3 regions of the Burkholderia sp. BCC1977 genome follow, and region 1 is predicted to be linked to each of the others. Evidence: predicted binding sites of a transcription regulator. Region 1 holds the regulator's gene; each other region holds the start of a gene.
What was found. Region 1 encodes HrcA, which represses chaperone genes, less so after heat shock. Its sites were predicted from a motif close to TTAGCACTCNNNNNNNNNGAGTGCTAA; they were not measured.
Positions count from the first base shown of each region.

Region 1 (7,859 bases):
TCGGGGCAGGGCGGGGTGGGCGCGAGGGCGCGGCCGTGGTTGTCCGTCACAACAAGACCGGCGCATGCGCCGGTCTTGTTGCATTCGGCCAACGGATGCCCGCGTCAGGCTGCCAGCATTTCCTTCGCGTGCTTGCGCGTCGTCGCGGTGATCTCGAGCCCGCCGAGCATCCGCGCGACTTCCTCGACCCGGCTCGCCTTGTCGAGCGAGACGACCGACGAGACGGTGCCGCCGCGGTCGTCGGCGCCCTTCGCGACCTGGAAGTGATGGTCGCCGCGCGCGGCGACCTGCGGCAGGTGCGTCACGCACAGCACCTGGCGATCGCGCCCGAGCTGGTGCAGCAGGCGGCCGACCACCTCGGCGACGCCGCCGCCGATCCCCGTGTCGACTTCGTCGAAAATCAGCGTCGGCGTCGGGCTGGCGGCGCTCGCGATCACCGCGAGCGCCAGGCTGATTCGCGCGAGTTCTCCGCCCGACGCGACTTTCGCGAGCGGCCGCAGCGGCACGCCGGGGTGCCCGGCGACCCGGAATTCGACCTGCTCGAGCCCGTGCGGGCCGCCGTCGGCGAGCGGCACGAGCGTGACGTCGAAGCTGCCGCCCGCCATCGACAGTTCCTGCATGCCGGCCGTGACGGCCGTACCGAGCGCCTTCGCGGCCTGCGCGCGGGCCTTCGACAGGTGTTTCGCGTCGGCGAGATAGGCTTCCCATGCCTTCGCCTGCGCGGCTTCGAGCGCACCGAGATCCACGGCCGCGTCGAGCGCGGCGAGCTGCGCGCGGCGTGCCGCATGTTCCTCGTGCAGCGTGTCGGGCGGCAGCCGGAACTTGCGGGCGGTCGAGTGCAGCGCGTCGAGGCGCGTTTCGACCTGCGCGAGCCGGGCCGGGTCGAGATCGAGGCGCTGCGCGTAGTGCGACAGCGAATAGACGGCTTCCTGCAGCTGGATCTCGGCGGGTTCGAGCGAGGCGAGCGCATCGCCGAGCCCTGTGTCGTAGTCGGCCAGGCTGCGCAGTTTCGACACGATCGCGCCGAGCTGCGGGAGCATCGCGTCGTCGGCCTCGGACAGCGCGTTGAGGGCGCCCTGCACACCGGCGATCAGGTTCGCCGAATGCGACAGGCGCTTGTGCTCGCCGCCGACTTCGTCCCATTCGCCCGGTTGCGGCGCGAGTTTGTCGAGCTCGGCGAGCTGCCATGCGAGCTTCTCGCGTTCGAGCTGCAGCTCGCGCTCGTGCGCCTTCGCGGCGTCGATCGCCTGCGTCGCGTCGCGCCAGACGCGCCACGCGCGTGCGACGGTCGCGGCATCGGCGACGAGCCCCGCATGCGTGTCGAACAGCTCGCGCTGCGCGTCGGGCCGCATCAGCAACTGGTGCGCGTGCTGGCCGTGGATGTCGACCAGCATCTCGCCGAGCTCGCGCAGCTGCGCGAGCGTCGCGCTGGTGCCGTTGATGAACGCGCGCGAGCGGCCATTCGCGTCGATCACGCGGCGCAGCATCACGGTGTCCTCGGCGTCGAACGCGTGTTCGTCGAGCCAGCGCGCGACGCGGTCGTGCGGGGTGAATTCGGCGGTGATGTCGGCGCGGCCGCAGCCGGCGCGCACGACGCTTGCGTCGGCGCGTTCGCCGAGCGCGAGGGCCAGCGCGTCGATCAGGATCGATTTGCCGGCGCCGGTTTCGCCGGAAAAGACGGTAAAGCCGCTGTCGAATTCGAGATCGAGCGCGGCGACGATGACGAAGTCGCGAATCGAGAGGTGGCGGAGCATGGTGTCGGGCGTTGGTGCGTCAGGACGCCTTGTCGTCTTCGTTCGATGCGTGTTCGTTCCAGTGCAGCTTCTTGCGCAGCGTCGCGTAGTAGCTGTAGCCGACCGGGTGCAGGAACGGCACCGTGTGCTTCGAGCGGCGCACCTCGATCGTGTCGTTCAGTTCGAGCGCGGTGAACGACTGCATGTCGAAGTTCACGTTGACGTCGCGGCCGCCGACGATCTGGATCGCGATCTTCGAATCGTCGGGCAGCACGATCGGCCGGTTCGACAGCGCATGCGGCGCGATCGGCACGAGCACGATGCCCTGGAGCTGCGGATGCAGGATCGGGCCGGCCGACGACAGCGCGTACGCGGTCGAGCCGGTCGGCGTGGCGACGATCAGGCCGTCCGAACGCTGGTTGTACATGAACCGGCCGTCAACCGACGCGCGCAGCTCGACCATCCCGGAAAAGCCGCTGCGGTTCACGACGACGTCGTTGAAGGCAAGCGCGTGGTAGATCGGTTCGCCGTCGCGCACGATCCGGGCCTCGAGCAGCGAGCGCTCCTCGCGCTCGAACTTGCCCGACAGGATCACCGGGACGCGCGCCTGCATGTCGGCCGCCGCGATGTCCGTGATGAAGCCGAGCCGCCCGTGGTTGATCCCGATCAGCGGCGTCTTGTACGGCGCGAGCTGCCGGCCGATGCCGAGCATCGTGCCGTCGCCGCCGAGCACGACCGCCACGTCCGCGCGCGCCCCGATTTCCGCCGGGGTGAGCGCCGGATAGCCGGAGATGCCGATTTCGCGCGCGGTTTCGGCTTCGAACACGACCTCGAAGCCGAGCTTCGCGATGCAGCCAGCCAGCGTGGCGAGCGGCTCGGCGATGCCGGGCGTGTTGCTTCGGCCGACGAGCGCGACGGTGTTGAACTGATTACCGGTTTTCATGCCGGCATTACACCATAGCTCGTTGACGAAAAGAACCGGCTGTGCGCAGACGGGGCCGGATCGGTCGGCCTGCGCGACAGTGGCCGCGGCCACTCGCCGCGGTCGCGCGGTTGCGCTAAAATTTTCCACCATGCTAGATCCTCGCGCACGAACCCTCCTGAAAACCCTGATCGAACGGTACATCGCCGACGGTCAGCCGGTCGGCTCGCGCACGTTGTCCCGTTACTCCGGGCTCGAGCTGAGCCCGGCAACGATCCGCAACGTGATGTCCGACCTGGAGGAGCTCGGCCTCGTGTCGAGCCCGCACACGTCGGCCGGCCGCGTGCCGACGCCGCGCGGCTATCGCCTGTTCGTCGACACGATGCTGACGGTCGAGGCGCCGATCGACGCCGAGGCCGTCGCGCGCCAGGTGCAGAACACGCTGCAGGCCGGCGAACCGCAGCAGCGGGTCGTGGCGGCCGCGGCGAGCGTGCTGTCGAACCTGTCGCAGTTCGCGGGCGTCGTGCTGACGCCGCGCCGCAGCCACGTGTTCAAGCAGATCGAGTTCATGCGGCTGTCGGACAAGCGCATCCTGCTGATCATCGTCACGCCCGAAGGCGACGTGCAGAACCGGATGCTCGCGACGCCGCGCGACTATTCGCCGTCGCAGCTCACCGAGGCATCCAACTACATCAACGCGCATTTCGCCGGGCTGTCGTTCGACGAGGTGCGCCGCCGCCTGCGTGACGAGATCGACCAGCTGCGCGGCGACATGACCACGCTGATGCATGCGGCCGTGACGGCCAGCACCGAGGTGCCCGACACCGAGGACACCGTGCTCATTTCCGGCGAGCGCAACCTGCTCGAGGTGGCGGATCTGTCGTCCGACATGGCGCGGCTGCGCAAGCTGTTCGACGTGTTCGACCAAAAGACGGGCCTCCTGCAATTGCTCGACGTGTCGAGCCACGCCCAGGGCGTGCAGATCTTCATCGGCGGCGAATCGACGCTCGTGCCGATCGAGGAAATGAGCGTCGTCACCGCGCCCTACGAGGTGAACGGCCAGATCGTCGGCACGCTCGGCGTGATCGGCCCGACCCGCATGGCCTACAACCGCGTGATCCCGATCGTCGACATCACCGCGCGCCTGCTGTCGCTCACGCTGAGCCAGCAGTAACCGGCGCCACCGTTCCGCCATCGTGCCGCGGCGGCGCGCGCGTCGCCAGTCGGCCGAACGGCCGGCCGACCCGAGCGAGGCGGCCCGCTATAATTGAGGGCCGTCCGACTGCGTGCCCCGAGCACGTTCCTGCCCATGCGTTTCGATCTTGAGCCGCCTTCGAGCGTCGCGGCTGCCCATCGCATCGGCGTGCTGCTGATCAATCTCGGCACGCCCGACGCCCCGACGCCGCGCGCGGTGCGGCGCTATCTGGCCGAATTCCTGTCGGACCCCCGCGTCGTCGAAATCCCGCAGGTCGTCTGGCAGGTGCTGCTGCGCACACTGATCCTGCCGCTGCGCGGCCGCGCGTCCGCGAAGAAATACGCGGCCGTCTGGATGCCCGAAGGCTCGCCGCTGCGCGTGCATACCGAGCGCCAGGCCGACGGCGTGCGCCACCTGCTCGCATCGAACGGCTATCAGGTGACGGTCGACTACGCGATGCGCTACGGCAGCCCGGGCATCGCGCAGGCGCTTGGGCAGTTCAAGCGCGCGGGCGTCGAGCGCGTGCTGCTGATGCCGATGTATCCGCAATACTCGGCGTCCACCACCGCGACGGCATTCGATGCCGCGTTCGCCGCGCTCGCGCGGATGCGCAACCAGCCGGAAGTGCGCACGGTGCGGCAGTACGCCGACCATCCGGCCTACATCCACGCGCTCGCCGAGCAGGTGCGCCAGTACTGGGCGCAGCACGGCCGGCCCGACTTCGCGGCCGGCGACAAGCTCGTGCTGAGTTTTCACGGCGTGCCGAAACGCACGCTCGACCTGGGCGACCCCTATCACGACCAGTGTCGGCAGACGGGCGCGCTGCTGATGGCCGCGCTCGGGCTGTCGACGCTCGAATGCCGCGTGACGTTCCAGTCACGCTTCGGCAAGGCCGAGTGGCTGCAGCCGTACACGGCGCCGACGCTGCGCGAGCTCGGCGAGGCAGGCGTGCGGCGGGCCGACGTGTTCTGTCCCGGTTTTACGGCCGATTGCCTGGAGACGATCGAGGAGATCGGGATGGAGGTACGCGACGAGTTCATCGCGGGCGGCGGCCAGGCGTTCCACCGGATTCCGTGCCTGAACGGCGCGCCCGCGTGGATCGGGGCGGTGGGCGAGATCGTCGCCGAGAATCTGCAGGGCTGGCCGGTGAAGGCCCCGCAGCCCGAAACGGTGAACTGAAATGAAGACGCGACCCCTGCGTTCGCTGCGCCGTGACGGTGCGGCCGGCCGCGGTGGGGCGGCCCGGCGGAGGCTGGCATGAACTACAGGATTTCGACGGAACCCGGCGCGAAGCTGCGCATCGACAAATGGCTGTGGGCCGCGCGCTTCTTCAAGACGCGCTCGCTCGCGTCCGACGCGGTCGACAAGGGCCACGTGAAGATCGGCGGCGCGGCGGTCAAGCCGGCCAAGGACGTGCGCGTCGGCGACGAGGTCGAGATTGCGATCGACGGTGTCGTCTGGCACATTGCCGTGCTGGGTATTTGCGACGTGCGTGGGCCCGCGAGCATCGCGCAGACGCTTTACGAGGAAACGGAAGCGGGGCGCGCCGCGCGGCTCGCCGAACTGGAACGGCGCCGCACCTATCGCGAGCCGGCGGCGGAACTGCACGGCCGGCCGACCAAGCGCGACCGGCGCATCATCGACAGATTTTCTGGTGGGAGCTGAACATCTGGTCGAACGTCGCCCGCGCGCTTCCGTATTCGGTCGTGCGGTCGGTGACGGCTCCGGACAAACAGATGGTGGTGGTGCCGGCGATCAGTACCAGCGCGACCACCGATATGGCAAAGGTCAGTTTCACGGTACTCGCCTCGATGGGACGGTGAATGCAGCGCCAGGTGGATGTCAGGCGGCGGTAAGCTAGGGTAAACACGCTTTTTCGACGCTTGAGTGGAGTGTAGTTCAGCCCCCTGTGCCCAGCTAGTACTTGCCTGGTAAGCGTTGTTACCGGCCGTTTCGTCCGATCTGGCGACAAATGCGCGCAATCGGGCGGCGCGCGACGCGGTTGTTTCGCGGCATTGGCGAATGCCGGCGAATAACCCTCTTGAAATTGCAGTTTTCGCCCTTATTTGCACCAACAATGTGCGGTACCGCCGGCATACGGTCCGGCGGTTGCCGATTTGGCTTCAACCTCTAATCGACTTTCAGCGACATGGAAAACACGCAAGAGAACCCGGCTACCCAATCGGCCGAAGACATCGGCAGCGAGAAGCAGGCGGCGCAAGGCGCTGCTCCTGCCGCCGAAGCAGCCGACGCGGCGCTCGCGGAGGCTCAAGCCAAGGTCGCCGAGCTGCAGGAGAGCTTCCTCCGGGCGAAGGCCGAGACCGAGAACGTCCGCCGCCGCGCGCAGGACGACGTCTCGAAGGCGCACAAGTTTGCGATCGAGAGCTTCGCGGAGCACCTGCTGCCCGTGCTGGACAGCCTCGAGGCCGCCGTCGGCGATACGTCCGGCGACATCACGAAGGTGCGCGAAGGCGTCGAACTGACGCTGCGCCAGCTGACGAGCGCGCTCGAGAAGGGCCGCGTCGTCGCGATCAACCCGGTCGGCGAGAAGTTCGATCCGCACCAGCACCAGGCCATTTCGATGGTGCCGGCCGAGCAGGAACCGAACACCGTCGTGACCGTCCTGCAAAAGGGCTACACGATCGCCGACCGCGTGTTGCGCCCGGCGCTCGTCACGGTCGCCCAGCCGAAGTAAGGCTGCCGCGATGGTTCCCGCCGGCGTCGATCCGGCCGCGTTCGACGCGTTCGGCATGCAGGCGCTGGCGCCCGACACGTTCGACGCCGGCATCGCCGGCGCCGGCAATGCGCTCGCCGTGGTGTTCTTCTGGGGCGTCGACTGCTTCAACTGCGAGATCGCCAAGAAGGCGATGCTCGCCCAGCCGGACGCGATTCGCGCGCTGGACCTGAAGTGGTTCCATTGCAACGTGTACGAACACCCTGAACTGGGGCGCCGCTTCGGCCTCCACGGCGTGCCGACGTGGTTCTTCTTTCACCGCGGCAAGCGGCTCGGCCGCGCGACCGGCTGGCATGGCCTCGCGCAGTTCCAGGCGGCGGTGTCGGCGGCGCGCGCGAAGATCGCCGCGGCGGCCGGCCTGCCGTCTGGCCGCGACGGCGGTCCGCACGATCCGGCTACCGGCGGCGATTGAAAAAATTTAATATCCGCATCGCCTGGCGGGTCTTGAAAACGGATCGGCCGGACGCATTTCGGGAACAGAGTTGAATTCTGGCGTGCGAAACCGCCCCAAAACGCGGGGTTTCGCGCAGCAAACAAGCATTTCTGGAGATTAGGAAAAAATGGGAAAGATCATCGGTATTGACCTCGGCACCACGAACTCGTGCGTCGCCATCATGGAAGGCAACCAGGTCAAGGTCATCGAGAACTCGGAAGGCACGCGCACGACGCCGTCGATCATCGCCTACATGGACGATAACGAAGTGCTCGTCGGCGCGCCGGCCAAGCGTCAGTCCGTGACCAACCCGAGGAACACGCTGTTCGCGGTGAAGCGCCTGATCGGCCGCCGCTTCGAAGAGAAGGAAGTCCAGAAGGACATCGGCCTGATGCCGTACGCGATCATCAAGGCCGACAACGGCGACGCATGGGTCGAAGCGCACGGCGAGAAGCTCGCGCCGCCGCAGGTGTCGGCTGAAGTGCTGCGCAAGATGAAGAAGACGGCCGAAGACTACCTCGGCGAGCCGGTCACGGAAGCCGTGATCACGGTGCCGGCGTACTTCAACGACAGCCAGCGCCAGGCAACCAAGGACGCCGGCCGCATCGCGGGCCTCGAAGTCAAGCGGATCATCAACGAGCCGACGGCGGCCGCGCTCGCATTCGGCCTCGACAAGGCCGAGAAGGGCGACCGCAAGATCGCCGTGTATGACCTCGGCGGCGGCACGTTCGACGTGTCGATCATCGAGATCGCGGACGTCGACGGCGAAATGCAGTTCGAAGTGCTGTCGACCAACGGCGACACGTTCCTCGGCGGCGAGGACTTCGACCAGCGCATCATCG
Region 1 is NZ_CAJPGQ010000015.1:71,860-79,718, reverse strand. It holds gene recN (DNA repair protein RecN) at 105-1,754, opposite strand; gene U5771_RS15065 (NAD kinase) at 1,774-2,676, opposite strand; gene hrcA (heat-inducible transcriptional repressor HrcA) at 2,807-3,829, shown strand; gene hemH (ferrochelatase) at 3,965-5,029, shown strand; gene U5771_RS15050 (RNA-binding S4 domain-containing protein) at 5,108-5,515, shown strand; gene U5771_RS15045 (hypothetical protein) at 5,487-5,648, opposite strand; gene grpE (nucleotide exchange factor GrpE) at 6,000-6,545, shown strand; gene U5771_RS15035 (thioredoxin family protein) at 6,556-6,996, shown strand; gene dnaK (molecular chaperone DnaK) at 7,145-7,859, shown strand, end outside.

Region 2 (7,859 bases), on a different contig from region 1:
TCGCTCGTGTCGCCCTGCTTGATCTTCTGCAGCGCGCCATACGCGACCATCCCGCTCTGGATGTGCTCCTCGCTGTGCTTCGCGAGCTCGCGCAGGCCGATCACCGGTTCGTCGATCGAGCGCGTCGCGATCAGGCCGAGCGCGTACGGGATCTTGATCGCGTAGTCGGTGCGCTGCGCTTCCTGGTTCGGGATGCCGATCAGCGTGAACGATGCGGGCGCCGGCTGCGTTTCCCATTCGGACTCGATCGCGGCGAGCTTCATCTTCTGCACTTCGCCGGTCGTATAGCCCGATTCGTCGCCGAGCACGATCACGCAGAGCGTCGCCGCGAGGCCGAAGCCGGCCGCGACCGCGAACGAGCGCAGCGCGAAGTCGACGTCGCGTTTCTTCAGCAGATACCACGACGACACGCCGAGCACGAACATCGCCGCCGACACGTAGCCGGCCGACACGGTGTGGACGAATTTCACCTGCGCGACCGGGTTGAACAGCACGTCGAACAGGCTCGTCATCTCCATGCGCATCGTCTGGTAGTTGAACTCGGCGCCGACCGGATTGTTCATCCAGCCGTTCGCGACCAGGATCCACAGCGCGGACAGGTTCGAGCCCAGCGCGACGAGGAACGTGACCATCAGGTGCTTGACCTTCGACAGGCGGTTCCAGCCGAAGAAGAACAGGCCGACGAACGTCGATTCGAGGAAGAACGCCATCAGGCCTTCGACCGCGAGCGGCACGCCGAAGATGTCGCCGACGTAGTGCGAGTAGTACGACCAGTTCGTGCCGAACTGGAATTCGAGCGTGATCCCGGTCGTCACGCCCATCGCGAAGTTGATCCCGAACAACTTGCCCCAGAACTGGGTCATGTCCTTGTAGACCTGTTTGCCGGTCATCACGTAGACGGCTTCCATGATGACGAGCAGCCAGGACAGGCCGAGCGTCAGCGGCACGAACAGGAAGTGGTAAAGCGCCGTGATGCCGAACTGCAGACGTGACAGATCGACGACTTCGCTACTTATCATGGTGGTCTCCCTCGGTAGATGCAGGCGCCGGCACCGAGAGCAGCTTCTCGGCGACGACGGCAGGCGGCAGCGACATGTGCTCGGCCTGCGGATGATTGAAGAATGCGTATTTGAGCGACATCAGGAGGATCAGCTTGACGATCAGCACCAGCGTGATGTCGCGCATGAGGGTCGGCCCGCGCGCCCACGCGACGATGCGTGCACGCCAGGTGCCTGCGGCCTGCGGGGGAGGCGGCGCAGGCTCTTTATTGATCGAGATCAAGGCGATTATCCTGAATCGATTTACATCGGTTTTGGGGTGACTTTACGTCGGATTTATGACGGCAGTTAAGCTGTTTTAATCCTTTTAAGCCGACATGCCAATTTTAAAATGCCGGCTTTCCGATGCCGAGTGCTGCGCTGCGGCAGACCGTCGCTAAGTGCGTGTCGAAACTTGATGCAGGTCAAGGTTATGCGGAAGGGGCCGGAATCCGCCCGATACCCGATCAATAAGGTCGATTAATAAGCGAAGAGAGAGGCGAAACGACAGACGAAAAAAAACCGCTGCCGGTCAGGCAGCGGTTTTGGGTGAAATGCTCTAGATCGCGGCGTTATGCGTATTCGGCGAGTGCCGTGCGCATCTTCTTCATGGCGCTCGCTTCGATCTGGCGGATGCGTTCCGCCGATACACCGAACTCGGCCGCGAGATCGTGCAGCGTCGAGCCGCCCGAGCCGTCGTCGTCGACGTTCAGCCAGCGCGCCTCGATGATCCGGCGGCTGCGTGCGTCGAGCGCCTCGAGCGCCTGCGCGATGCCGTCCGTCTGCAGCATGTCGCGCTGACGTGCGGCGAGCACGGCGGTCGGCTCGTTGTGCGAATCGGCCAGGTACGCGATCGGCGCGTACGACTCCTCGCCATCTTCCACTTGCCCTTCGAGTGCGATGTCGCCGCCCGACAGACGCGTTTCCATCTCGGTCACGTCTTCGCGCTTGACGTTGAGCTCCTGCGCGAGGCCGTCGATTTCCTCGGGCGTCATCGCCTGCATGCTCTTCTTGTGGCTGCGCAGGTTGAAGAACAGCTTGCGCTGCGCCTTCGTCGTCGCGACCTTCACCATCCGCCAGTTGCGCAGGATGTACTCGTGGATCTCGGCCTTGATCCAGTGGATCGCGTACGACACCAGACGCACGTTTTGCGCCGGGTCGAAACGCTTTACCGCCTTCATCAGGCCGATGTTGCCTTCCTGGATCAGGTCGCCGTGCGGCAGGCCGTAGCCGAGATAGTTGCGCGCGATCGACACGACGAGCCGCAGATGCGACAGCACGAGCCGGCGTGCCGAGTCGAGGTTGTTGTCTTCGCGGAATTCGGTCGCGTACTGGCGTTCCTCTTCGGCGGTCAGCAGCGGGATCCGGTTGACGGCCTGGATATACGCGTCGATGTTGCCAAGCTGGCCCGGCAACATCGATTGAGTTGCGAGCGCCAGCGAGCCTGCCGATTCGGCCTTGGCCGGCGTCGGGCTCAGGGTGTTCGGAAGGGTCAGGGCGTGGCTCACTAAAAAAACTCCTTTGGAATCAGGGACAAACCCCTAGTCTCGGATGAGATTCCGGGGCCCATCTTAGCACTCCCGTAATCCGAGTGCTAATTCCTTAGAGGATGCGTGGGCATCCAAGTTCCCGATATTCTATCGAACTTGTCGAGCCGATAGTCTAATTTGCGACCGGGCTGGCTGGAGGAAGTTCCGTAAGCCCTTGTTTCTGATGGTAATCAGTAGACGATTTCGATTTTTGTCGTTTTGGAAGCAAACAATTTCGCTTCGTGATGCCGATCCGAAAAGTCCTTTACCATACCATTCAGTTCGCTCGGGCCCGGCCGCTGCGGCAAGGCTCCATTCAACCCACAAAGTTGGAGTGTCAGATGAACAATAAGAAGAATCGCCGGCCGCGTAGCCGGCTTGCGCTGCAGGCATTTCTGGCGGCGTCGTTGCTGGGCGGATCGGGTGCCGCGTTGGCGGATCGATGGGGGATCCAGGCGGGCGGCGGGTTTTCCGATCGCCACGGGATCGACAAGGGCGATCTCGGCGTCGTGTGGGATCCGGGCTGGAACTGGTGGGAAATCGGCGGCTGGCACTTCGCGTTCGTCGTCGAAGGGCACGTGGGCTACTGGCACACGGGCGGCAACGTCCACAGCAGCATCGGCGAATTCGGGGTGACGCCGATGTTCCGCTTCATCAAGAGCGCGGGAGAGGTTCGCCCGTTCATCGAAGCCGGCGGCGGCGTCCGGCTTCTGACGCACCCGACCATCTCGAACAATTTCTCGCTGTCGACGGCATTCCAGTTCGCGCCGACCGCAGGCGTCGGCGTGCAGTTCGGCCAACGGCAACAGTATCAGGTCGGCTACCGTTTCGAACATGTGTCTAACGCGGGTATCAAAGAGCCGAATCCTGGTATAAATTTCCACCAGTTCTACGTGCAGTACAACTTCTGATCCGCACGCCCGCGCACGGCGGGCGCGTTGCCGAGGAGTCAGGCGATGGCGAAGGTGGTCGATGCGATTCGCGCACTCGAGCGCGATCGGTTCCGGGCGATGGTCGACGGAGACGGCGAGGCGCTCGATGCGCAATTGTCGGACAAGGTGTTCTTCGTGCACACCAACGGCAAACGCGAAACCAAGCAGCAGTTCATCGACGCCATCGTCGCCGGCCGCCGCCGCTATCGTCAGATCGAAATCCAGTCGCAGGACCTGCTGCCCGTCGGTGACGCAACCTGTGTCGTCACCGGGCGCGCGCTGATCGAGATGGAAACGAACAACGGCGGGCTGGTGTTTCCGATCGCCTATACCGCCGTCCATACCCATGAGCAGGGGCAGTGGCGCCTGCTGGCATGGCAGGCGACGCGATGCGCGACCGAGACATGAGCGCGCGTGGCGCTCGTTTTCGTGTCCCGACCGAAGCGGCCTTCCGGGCCGCTTTTTGTTGGCCCGTGCGACGCGGATCGCGCGGCGCACGGGCGGTCACGCACCGCTCGCTGACGTTCGAACCCTGAAGCGAAACCTGGCGGTCAGGCCGCCGCGCGGTGGTCGGCGCAATGCCAGGCCGAGCGGTTGATCGCGCTGACGACCGCATCGAGCGCGGCGCTTGCCGCATCGTCGTGCACCCCGACGCCATGCCGCAGCGGCGCATCGCCGACCCGGCAGCCGACCGATACCGCGATCCGGCCGTCCGTCGTGCGCGCGTGTTCGCACGAGGCGACGTCGATCGCTGCGCCGGCCGCCGTCGCGAAGGCCGCGGCCACGCGTTGCACGGCGTCTTCGGGCGTCGCGTCGGCCGGCGGTGCGCCCGCGATGTCGCGGTTTTGCCAGCGTGCCCCTTCGCCGTGGCGTTCGGCCGGGCCGTCGGTCTCGAAGAATTCGCGGGCGAACAGCGCGCAGATCGCGTCGCCGGTCACTTCCTCGCCGGACGCGTCGGCGAGCGTCTGCACCGCGTGGCTGAATTCGATCTGCACGCGTCGCGTCGGCGTGAAGCCCATCCCGCGTTCGAGCAGGAACGTCGCGCCGCCCTTGCCGGACTGGCTGTTCACGCGGATCACCGCGTCGTAGCTGCGGCCGAGGTCGGCCGGGTCGATCGGCAGGTACGGCACTTCCCACACCGCGTCGGGGCGTTGCTGCGCGAAGCCCTTGCGGATCGCATCCTGGTGCGAACCGGAGAACGCGGTGAACACGAGGTCGCCCGCGTACGGATGGCGCGGATGCACCGGAATCTGGTTGCAGCGCTCGACCACGCGGCGCACCGCGTCGATGTCGGAGAAATCGAGGCCCGGGTCGATGCCCTGCGTATAGAGGTTCAGCGCGAGCGTGACGAGATCGACGTTGCCGGTGCGCTCGCCGTTGCCGAACAGGCAGCCCTCGATGCGGTCGGCGCCCGCGAGCAGCGCGAGTTCGGCGGCCGCGACCGCGGTGCCGCGATCGTTGTGCGGATGCACGGACAGCACGATGCTGTCGCGATACGCGAGGTTGCGGTCCATCCACTCGATCTGGTCGGCGAACACGTTCGGGCTCGCGGCTTCGACGGTCGCCGGCAGGTTGACGATCATCTTGTGATCGCGGGTCGGCCGCCACGCCTGCGCGACCGCATCGCACACTTCGCGCGCGAACGTCAGCTCGGTCATGCTGAAGGTTTCCGGCGAGTACTGGTAGGTCCAGTGCGTGTCCGGGCGGGCCGCCGCGTGTTCCTTGATGAGTCGCGTGCCCTCGACCGCGAGCGCCTTCACGTCATCCTTCGACATCCCGAACACGATGCGCCGGAACGACGGGCAGATCGCGTTGTACAGGTGCACGATCGCGCGCGGCACGCCTTCGAGCGCGTCGAAGGTGCGTGCGATCAGGTCTTCGCGCGACTGCACGAGCACTTCGATCGTCACGTCGTCGGGAATGCGCTTGTCGTCGATCAGCTTGCGGACGAAATCGAAGTCGGTTTGCGACGCCGACGGAAAACCGACTTCGATCTCCTTGAAACCGATCGCGACCAGCATGTCGAAGAATTCCAGCTTCTGCTCGATGCTCATCGGCTCGATCAGCGACTGGTTGCCGTCGCGCAGGTCGGTGCTCATCCAGACCGGCGCACGCTCGATGGTGCGGGTCGGCCAGCGGCGGCCATTGATGCGGACGGGTTCGAACGGACGGTACTTGTCTTGCGGGTTGCGCTTCATCTTCTGGACCTCGGGTCTCAAGTCGCGAGCGAAGACGGGCGGCATGGGCGACGGTTGGCGCTGCCTCGCACCGTGGCGCCGGAAACGCGCTGCGGATGCGGATGATCTTCGCGAATCGACCGACGGATAGACGGACGAATGCTGACGACTTCGGATTGTAAAAACTGCGAGAAGGGTGCTGCGAGGAACTGCAGGGAGGGACCGTGCGGACAGCACACGGCGCTAAGACAGCCTTAGGCTAGTCGTAGCGATAGCGACCGCGTTAGGCGGCCGGAGGTAATTCGGAGGGTGTTCGGAAAGGAACGCATGGCGACAACTCTATGCCAGGATGCGTGCGCGTGTCAAATGGTCGGTTGAAAGGCCGGCGCGACAGCATGCCGGCCCGGGCGATCGGTCACGCCGCGATCCGGGCGATCCGCACGATCGTCGCGACCTGCCGCGCCAGCGTGTCGGGCACCGGAATTTCGCCGCGCAGCACGGCGTCCGTCCACGCGGCCGTGGTCGCCGCGTCGCGCGATTCGGGCAGCGCGACGGGCGGCGCATCGCTCGACGAGCGCTCGGGCTCGATCAGCGTGTCGCACACGCCGTCGTGCAGCCAGTCGACCTGCACCTGGCGCCGCGTGTCGGCCACCGCTTCGCCTTCGGTGCCGCGCGCGAGCAGCGCACCGCCGAGCGCGGCGTCCGGATGATCGCGGAACAGTTGCGCGAGGCTGTCGCGGTACGGCGGATGCGTGTAGTTGACGAGCCGCAGCCCGGCCGGTGCGAACGGCTGCAGGATCTTCACGAGCGTGTGCGTGGAGTTGCGCACGCCGAGCACGCCGCGCAGCGACAGCAGATGCGCGATGCGCGGCGCCAGCGCTTCGATCGGCGCGAACGCGACGCGGCGCTCCGCGAGCGTGTCCTCGATCGCGTCGTGCGACGTCGACGGCGCGATCGACAGCGCCGAGAAGATCTCCGCGCTCGTCACGCGGCCCGGATCGCGCTCGACGCCGTGCACGAGCACCGGCACGCCTTCGCGCGCGAGCAGCAGCGCGAGCAGCGGCACCAGGTTCGGCTGCTTGCGCGCGCCGTTGTAGCTCGGGATCGACACCGGGCGGAACGCGGCATCCTGCACGTGCACGGGCTCGAACGACGCCTGCGCGGCGGCGAGCATCGCGGCCAGTTCGTCGGCGCTTTCGCCCTTCAGGCGATACGCGATCAGGATCGCGCCGAGTTCGACGTCCGACACGCGCGCGGCGAGCATCGCGCGATAGAGCTCGAACGTGTCTTCGGCGGACAGCGCGCGTGCGCCGTGCGGGCCGCGGCCGATTTCCTTGATGAAGCGGGCGCAAGGGAACGGCGAGGCTGCGGAGTCGTGGGGAGCGGTCATCGGGGCGTGGGGCGGCGGCCGGCATCGGGCCGCGCGGTGAGCGGTAAGGAATGCCCCGAGTATCGCACGGGTGCGGCTCGCCCAAGCGCGGCCGCGCGCGCCGCCGCCGCGCGGCGCGCTAAACTCGGGTTCCCGGCGGTGCTGCGCGTGCGCTGCAGGTCCGTTGCCGGCCGAATACGACCAAAAGAGAGACATCCCATGAAGCTCTACAGCTATTTCCGCAGTTCCGCGTCGTACCGCGTGCGGATCGCCCTGAACCTGAAGCAGTTGCCGTACGACACGGTCCCCGTGCACATGTTGCGCGACGGCGGCGAGCAACTGAAGGACGCGTATCGCGCGGTGAATCCGGATGCGGTCGTGCCGACGCTGATCGACGGCGATGCCACGCTGCAGCAATCGCTCGCCATCATCGAATATCTCGAGGAAACGCATCCCGAACCGGCGCTGCTGCCGCAGCAGCCGGTCGACCGCGCGTATGTGCGGGCGATCGCGCTGCAGGTCGCGTGCGAGATTCATCCGCTGAACAACCTGCGCGTGCTCAAGTACCTGAAGCACACGCTGAAGGTGCCCGAGGAAGCGAAGAACGAATGGTACCGGCACTGGATCGAGGCGGGTTTCGCATCGCTCGAGACGCGCCTCGCGAACGATCCGCGCACCGGCAAGCTGTGCTTCGGCGACACGCCGACGCTCGCCGATATCTGCATCGTGCCGCAGGTGTTCAACGCGAACCGTTTCTCGATCGACACGACGCGCTTTCCGACGATCCAGCGGATCGCCGATCATGCGTCGACGCT
Region 2 is NZ_CAJPGQ010000005.1:183,585-191,443, forward strand. It holds gene U5771_RS06920 (cytochrome ubiquinol oxidase subunit I) at 1-1,019, opposite strand, end outside; gene cydP (cytochrome oxidase putative small subunit CydP) at 1,009-1,281, opposite strand; gene rpoH (RNA polymerase sigma factor RpoH) at 1,610-2,545, opposite strand; gene U5771_RS06935 (acyloxyacyl hydrolase) at 2,908-3,477, shown strand; gene U5771_RS06940 (nuclear transport factor 2 family protein) at 3,523-3,906, shown strand; gene leuA (2-isopropylmalate synthase) at 4,050-5,696, opposite strand; gene ybiB (DNA-binding protein YbiB) at 6,091-7,065, opposite strand; gene maiA (maleylacetoacetate isomerase) at 7,264-7,859, shown strand, end outside.
Region 2: rpoH (RNA polymerase sigma factor RpoH) is a predicted target of HrcA. The motif match lies at 2,609-2,635, and genes of this name have one in related genera.

Region 3 (7,859 bases), on a different contig from region 1:
CGCTGCCCGTCGCACTGCCGACGATCCCCGAGCCGATGTGCCACTTGCCCGCGATGTAGGTGTGATAGCCGGCATCCTTCAGCAGTTGTGCGAACGACAGCGCGCGATCGTTCAGGTAGCCCTCGTAGCCGGGCATCCCGCGCCGCTCGTCGGTCGGCACGCCCATCGTGCCTTCGCCGACGAGATGGTGATCGGTGCCGGAAATCAGCATCGCGCGCGTGATCGCGCACACGGTGCCGGTGTGGTGGTTCGACAGGATGCGACCCGACGCGACGAGCGCGTCGAGGTTCGGCGTGTCGATCTCGCCGCCGAACGCATGGATGTCGGAATAGCCGAGATCGTCGGCCATGATGTACAGGATGTTCGGGCGCTTGGCCGCGGGCGTCGCATTCGCCTGCGGCGGCGGATCGCTGTCGACGCCGCCGCACGACGCGAGCGACAGCGCACCGGCGATCGCGGCGCAGACGACACGAAAACGAAAGGCATGCAACGGCGCGGCGGACTTTTTCATTTTGTCGAACGCTCAATCTACGGAGCGGCGATCTTAGCGTCGCCCGCGCGGCGCCCAAAGTCGGATTCGTCACATGCTAACGGGGCGGGGGAATATGTGACACGCGCGATCATACGGCGGGTTGTCGACATCTGATATCGCCCGCCGTTTTCGACAACGTCAATCGAGCATGCGAAATCAGGATTGCTTCCCCCCCGCCTTCAACACACAATAAGTCACTTGCTATTTCGCTACGCATATAACGCAGATCGATCGCCGAATTGACCAACGGGCCGATAAAGACATGTTCTTTCGAACAGATTCCAGATTGCTTGCGCCGATACACAGCCTCCTGAAAAAGCCATTCGATTTTTCCGCCGGGAACAGTATCCACGGGCCGCTGCGTCAGCAGTTGATGCACCGCGACGACTACAAGAGTCTTATTGCGCTCGGAAATTTCTACGATCGCGCGCGCCTGCCGATGCAACACGCATTGACCGCGATCAAGCCGCGGCTCGAAAGCGCACTGTCGCCCGTCATTCAGCCCGATGCCGACTTGACCGCCCTGTGCCGGATCGAATTCGACGGCGCCGCGCCGCCGCCTGCTTTCAATATCAGTGCGGCGCAATATTTCGGGCACGTCACGCTTCAATGTCAGCTCGAACGCTTGTCCGATCTATGCGATCTGAAACAATCGGGCACGGAAAACGCCTTGCGCGACCCGCTGGTCGCCGCCGCGCTTCGCGTGCTGATGCTGAACGAAGCGCTCGCGCTATGTTTGAGCGGCATCGCAAAAGTCAGCTATCACGCGGACCGTTTCGATATTTCCGTATTCAACGACGCCGCGCACGACGCGCTGCGGGCCACCTGGTTCGCGCGCACGCTCGACCGGAACAGCCATATGAGCACGCTGGCATTCGTCAAGATACTCGCGGATGCGGGTGCCGTCACGGCCGCGGATCTCGACCCGCTGATCGAACGCATCCTCGACCGTGACCTGTCGATCTCGTGGCAGCGGCTGACCGAACAGGGGCGCACGCTGAACAGCATCCGGCACCTGCGCGACGCGATCGCGCTCGTCGCGGTAATCGCCGTGACCGCCGTCAGAGGCCAATCGCTCAGGGTGACCCGATCGAATCTTTCACGACACGGACTCAAACTCGACGCGGTGGCGAGCCTCCTGCGGCGCCAGGCACTGGCGCTCGCGACCGACCGGTTCGTAACCTGCCATGGCGACGTGCTCGGCATCCGCATCGATGCCGTGTCGAAAGGCCTGCGCACCTACTATCGAGTGCTCGAGGCAGAGTTCGGCGAACGCGATCTGCTGCGGCAGCATGCCGGCGGCATTTTCTTCGAAAAGACCTACATCAGGCAGCGCATCGACGACGGACAGGACTATCGGCCGCACTTTCGGACCTACGAGGGCTTCACCCGGGACATGGTCCTGGACGAAGCGCCGAATGAAGCGGATGTCGAATTCATCATCCATGACGCCCGGCAGCGACATTACTACTTCATCCAGATCAAGCATGCGCTGCTTGGCGAGAAGGCGTTTTTCGAAGCGGCCGTCTCGACCGTACAAAAGGATTTCGGCAAAGGCCTTCACCAGCTGCGGGAGGCCAAGCGCCTGCTTGAATCCGGATTGCTTGCCAAAACGCTGGCCGCGCGGCACATCGACGACGCCACGCCGGAAAATTCAAGCTTCGTGCTGCTGCACAACATCGCGCAATTCGACTTCCAGAGCACCGACGACGGCATCTCCCTGTACGACTGGGCGACGTTCCGGAACCTGCTCAAGGACGCCGAGTGCCAGGTCGGCTCGACCCGCGGCGGCCACCAGTTGATCCGGCTGCCGACGCCGCTGCGGCTCGACCGCCCGATGGCCGTGATCCGGCGCTTGCTTGCCGAGCATCCCGCATATCAGCCGATGCGCAACGGCGACTGGATGTCCGACCGCGCCACTAACGAATATGCGATCGACGACAAGACGATTCGCGTGAAAGGGCTCGGCATCTGAACGACGCCCCTTTTCCTCGCCTTTTCGTCACGCGTCGTCGCGGAAGCCGGGCACGCCGCTCGCCCTAAGCGCATCCACGCAAATGCTTTTCCGAATCCGTTATTGGATCGCGCCGCCGCGCGTTCCTATACTCGTCAGCACTCTCCGATGAAGAGTGCCAACCAATTTCGACGCAACAGAACAGGACGGACAGATGAGCCTACGCCCCTTGCACGACCGGGTCATCGTGAAGCGACTCGACCAGGAAACCACCACCGCCTCGGGCATCGTGATCCCCGACAGCGCCGCGGAAAAGCCCGACCAGGGCGAAGTGATCGCCGTCGGCCCCGGCCGCAAGGATGCGGACGGCCAGCGCATCGTGCCCGACCTGCAGGTCGGCGAACGCGTGCTGTTCGGCAAGTACGCGGGCCAGGCCGTCAAGGTGGGCGGCAACGAATTCCTCGTGCTGCGCGAGGAAGACATCGTCGCGGTCGTCAATCAATAACGGAGTGCAATCATGGCAGCGAAGGACATCATTTTCAGCGACGTCGCACGTGCGAAACTGACCGAAGGCGTGAACATTCTCGCGAACGCGGTGAAGGTCACGCTCGGGCCGAAAGGCCGCAACGTCGTGCTCGAACGCAGCTTCGGCGCGCCCGTCGTCACGAAGGACGGCGTGTCGGTCGCGAAGGAAATCGAACTCGCGGACAAGCTGCAGAACATCGGCGCGCAGCTCGTGAAGGAAGTCGCGTCGCGCACCAGCGACGCCGCCGGCGACGGCACGACGACGGCCACCGTGCTCGCGCAGGCGATCGTGCGTGAAGGCCAGAAATACGTCGCGGCCGGGCTCAATCCGCTCGACCTGAAGCGCGGGATCGACAAGGCCGTCGCATCGGCCGTCGACGAACTGAAGAAGATCAGCAAGCCCACCACCACCAGCAAGGAAATCGCGCAGGTCGCGACGATCTCCGCGAACGGCGAGGAATCGATCGGCCAGCGCATCGCCGAGGCGATCGACCGCGTCGGCAAGGAAGGCGTGATCACCGTCGAGGACGGCAAGTCGCTCGCCGACGAGCTCGATGTCGTCGAAGGGCTGCAGTTCGATCGCGGCTACCTGTCGCCGTATTTCATCAACAACCCCGACAAGCAGATCGCCGAGATCGAGAACCCGTACATCCTGCTGCACGACAAGAAGATCGCGAACATCCGCGACCTGCTGCCGGTGCTCGAGCAAGTCGCGAAGTCGGGCCGGCCGCTCCTGATCATCGCGGAAGACGTCGAGGGCGAAGCGCTCGCGACGCTGGTCGTGAACAATATCCGCGGCATCCTGAAGACGGTCGCGGTCAAGGCGCCGGGCTTCGGCGATCGCCGCAAGGCGCTGCTCGAGGACATCGCGATCCTGACCGGCGGGCAAGTCGTCGCCGAGGAAACCGGCCTCACGCTCGAGAAAGCGACGCTCGCCGAGCTCGGCCAGGCGAAGCGCATCGAGGTCGGCAAGGAAAACACTACCGTGATCGACGGCGCGGGCGACGCGAAGAACATCGAGGCACGCGTGAAGCAGATTCGCGTGCAGATCGACGAAGCGACCTCCGACTACGATCGCGAAAAGCTGCAGGAACGCGTGGCCAAGCTCGCGGGCGGCGTCGCGGTGATCAAGGTCGGCGGCGCGACCGAGATCGAAGTGAAGGAGAAGAAGGACCGCGTCGACGACGCGCTGCACGCGACGCGCGCGGCCGTCGAGGAAGGCATCGTGCCGGGCGGCGGCGTCGCGCTGATCCGCGTGCGGCAGGCGATCCGCGTACTCAAGGGCGCGAACGCCGACCAGGACGCGGGCATCAAGATCGTGCTGCGCGCGCTCGAGGAACCGCTGCGCCAGATCGTCGCGAATGCGGGCGAGGAAGCGAGCGTGGTCGTCGCGAAGGTCGCGGAAGGCGCGGGCAACTTCGGCTACAACGCGCAGACCGGCGAATACGGCGACCTCGTCGAATCCGGCGTGCTCGATCCGACCAAGGTCACGCGCACCGCGCTGCAGAACGCGGCATCGGTCGCGGGGCTGCTGCTGACCACCGACGCGACCGTGTTCGAAGCGCCGAAGGATGCGGTGCCGGCCGCGGCGCCGGGCGGTCCGGGTGCGGGCGGGCCGGGGTTCGATTTCTGACGACGCGGTTTGCCGTGCCGGCCTGCCGGTGCGGCGCGACACCTCCGGAAGCGCGCGGCGACATCGGTCGCCGCGCGCTTTTTTATTCGTCGAGGATCCGCAATCGCGAACCGCTGTGCGAGTGCGGATCGTCCCGACGAGCCGCCCCGTCGATCGATATCGACGAACCCGGCGTGGCCGTCCGCCAACGGCATCGCGTCTCGCATATCGCGTGGCCGTCCTCACGAATTTACGATCTTTTTACTTGCGGCCTCGGCGGCGTTCACTAGAATAGCTTCGCAATCCGACCTAACGACCGCGCCATGATCATCCGAAGTCCTCGCCCTCCGAGTCGTATCTCCGCCTGACTGGCCGAACGCCTGCGTCCGTCTTCCCCGAGCCGCCGTTCCGTCATCAAGCGAACGGTGTGCGCTGCAATTCCCCCGCACACTCACCTCCCATCGTTTCGATCGATCCGCCGCACGCTCGCGCGGCGTTCTGTCGACGCGCATGCCGCACCGCCCGGCCCCTTCCGCCCTTGCCCTGGAGCAATCATGCTTGGCTTGACGTTCTGGAAACACGTGATCGGCACGCGAACCGACGCAATCGACGACGACTGGACGCGCACCCACCACCGGCACCGCCGGCTGTCGAGAACGCTCGTGCTGAGCGGTGCCGCGGCCGCCTTCACGGCGATCGCGTTCGGCGCGCCGGTCGTCGGCATCTCGATCTTTCTGGTGACCACCGTGCCGTTCATCCTGTCGGGTACCTGACGAAGCGCGCCGCCATCGATACGCAATTTTGATATCCGGCCCACGCGTATCTGACACCGTCTTTACGCGGAGTTGTCTAGCATTTCCCTGTCATCACGACACGGAGAAATCCGCATGCGAACACAGCCGGCCGCCGACAGCGGCCACCCCATGCTTGCCCCTCGACGCGACGGCCCGTCGCGCGCGCCCCGTCTGGCGGACAGATGCCCGCCCGACAACATCCTGCTCGACGTGCCCGTCGAAAGCACGCGCCAGTTGTTCGATCTGGTCGCGCGACATATTCAGCGCGCCACCGGATTCGACGCGGAGACGATCGGCGCCGAACTGGCGCAGCGCGAGCGGCTCGGCTCGACCGGCCTCGGCCAGGGCGTCGCGATTCCCCATGCGCGTGTCGACGGGTTCGGCCCGGCCGTCGCGCTGTTCGTTCGCGCGCTGTACCCGTTCGCATTCGATGCACCGGACTGCAAGCCGGTGCGCGAATTCATCGTGCTCGTCATGCCGAAAGAGGACGATCGCGGCTCGCTCGAACTGCTGGCCGATGCGGCCCGCTGCTTCGGCGAACGCGCGTTCCGTCAGGCGTCGCGCGACGCGCTGACGCCGGACGAGATTCACGGGCTCATGCAACGCCCGCACTGACGCCGCGCCGCGTGGCGGCGGTCCCTCCCTTCCTCCTGTTCAATTTCCATGTTCCCAGACCCTGAAAGTCCTACCCTTGCGTCACGGCGCGTGGCCGGGCTGGCGCGCTCGCTGCCTTTCATGCAGGCCCTGCACGGACAAACCGTCGTCATCGTCGATGGCGGCGCGAGCGGTGACCCGCGTTTCCGCCAGACCTTCTCGCAGGATGTCGCGCTGCTCGCGCTCACCGGCATTCGCCCGATCGTCGTCCAGGGCAAACCGGCCGCGGCCGGCGTGCAGTCCGTCGACGAGACGCGTGCCGCGATGGCCGAGGTCAACCGCGAACTGGTCCGCCTGATCGGCTGTCACGGCGTCAAGGCGATCGGCGTCGACGGCCACGACGGCGGCCTGCTGCTGGCCGGTGCCGATGCCGATCGGGCCAGCACGAGCCCGGTCGCGCAATTCGACGGCACCGCGTTGAATGCGCTTCTCGGGAACGGTCTCGTGCCCGCCGTGATGCCGGTCGCACCGGACGACGCAGGCACGGACCGCCTGCTGCGTCCGGAACGCGTCGGCAGTCTCTTCGCGCAGCGTGCGGAGGCGACGACGCTGGTGATGATGGTCGAGCGCGCGCCGCTGCGCGAACTCGGCGAGCTCGCGGGGCTCTACGGCATCACGGAACTCCAGCAATGGCTCGCCGAACATCCGGCAGCCGATGCCGCGCCCTATGTGCGGGAAGCGCTCGATGCGCTCGCGCACGGCGTGCAGAACGTCCATCTCGCCGATATCGGGCAACCCGAATCGCTGATCGACGAGCTGCTCACGGACGAAGGCGCGGGCGTCGTGTTTTGCCGGCGCGGCAACGCCGATCTGCTGTCCGAAACCCGTCGCTACTTCGCCGATTCGACGTGCGTGCTGCGCGACGGCTTCAGCGTCGAACGGAAGCAGGTCGTGCGCTTCTGAATCGGGCACCTGGGCCGCGATCGCGATTGCCGGGCTCGGCCTGCTCGTGACCCACGTCGCCCGGGTGCACACCGCGCTGCGGCTCGCGGGCGCCACGTACCTTATCTGGCTCGGCACTGAAAACGGTGCTGACCGCACGCAAGCCGTCGCCCGTTTCCGCGCCGGCCGCGTCCTCCGACTGGAACGCCGTGAAGAAAGGCGATGTGGTCAGCATGACGAACCCGAAATCCGTCGCGTTCCACGGCAGCATCTTCGCGTTGATGGTGCCGGCCCATGCGCCGGCGTGGCTCGACCTCGCGGTCGTCGCGCTGTCGATCGGGATGTCGGGCGCGTGGTACTGCACGATGGCGCTGCTCGCGTCGCACCCGTCGGTGCGCCAGCTGCTGATTCGGCGCAAGGCCGTGCTCGATACGACGGCCGGGCCGCTGCCGATGGGGCTCGGCGGGCGCATGCCGGCAGGGCGCTGACCGGCGCCATGTTGCCGCACGCCACCCGAAAAACGGTTCATCGCGGGATTCCGGGGAACGCGGCGCACCGCGCGCATCGTCGGCCCCCGAACGGCCGGGGCCGCGTGCCGGCAGGGTTTTCATCAGGACATCCGGGGCGCCGCACGATCCATTATGGAGAAAGCACTGTCGCAGCCAACCGCAGGAGGGCGCACCGTGACTTCCGATCCCACTCCCTCGACCGCCTTCGTGTTCGCCGGCGGCGGCAGTCTTGGCGCGATCGAGGTCGGCATGCTTCGCGAGCTGGTCGCAAGCGGTGAACGGCCCGATTGCGTCGTCGGCGCGTCGGCGGGCGCGATCAATGCCGCCTATTTCGCCGGCCGGCCGGACGCGGACGGCGTCGCGATGCTCGCCGCGCTGTGGTGCAGGATCCGCCGTC
Region 3 is NZ_CAJPGQ010000012.1:57,970-65,828, forward strand. It holds gene U5771_RS12800 (arylsulfatase) at 1-511, opposite strand, end outside; gene U5771_RS12805 (hypothetical protein) at 795-2,507, shown strand; gene U5771_RS12810 (co-chaperone GroES) at 2,701-2,991, shown strand; gene groL (chaperonin GroEL) at 3,004-4,644, shown strand; gene U5771_RS12820 (hypothetical protein) at 5,178-5,396, shown strand; gene U5771_RS12825 (PTS sugar transporter subunit IIA) at 5,511-6,032, shown strand; gene U5771_RS12830 (acetylglutamate kinase) at 6,081-6,974, shown strand; partial or broken gene U5771_RS12835 (LysE family translocator) at 6,967-7,441, shown strand; gene U5771_RS12840 (patatin-like phospholipase family protein) at 7,637-7,859, shown strand, end outside.
Region 3: U5771_RS12810 (co-chaperone GroES) is a predicted target of HrcA. The motif match lies at 2,642-2,668, and genes of this name have one in related genera.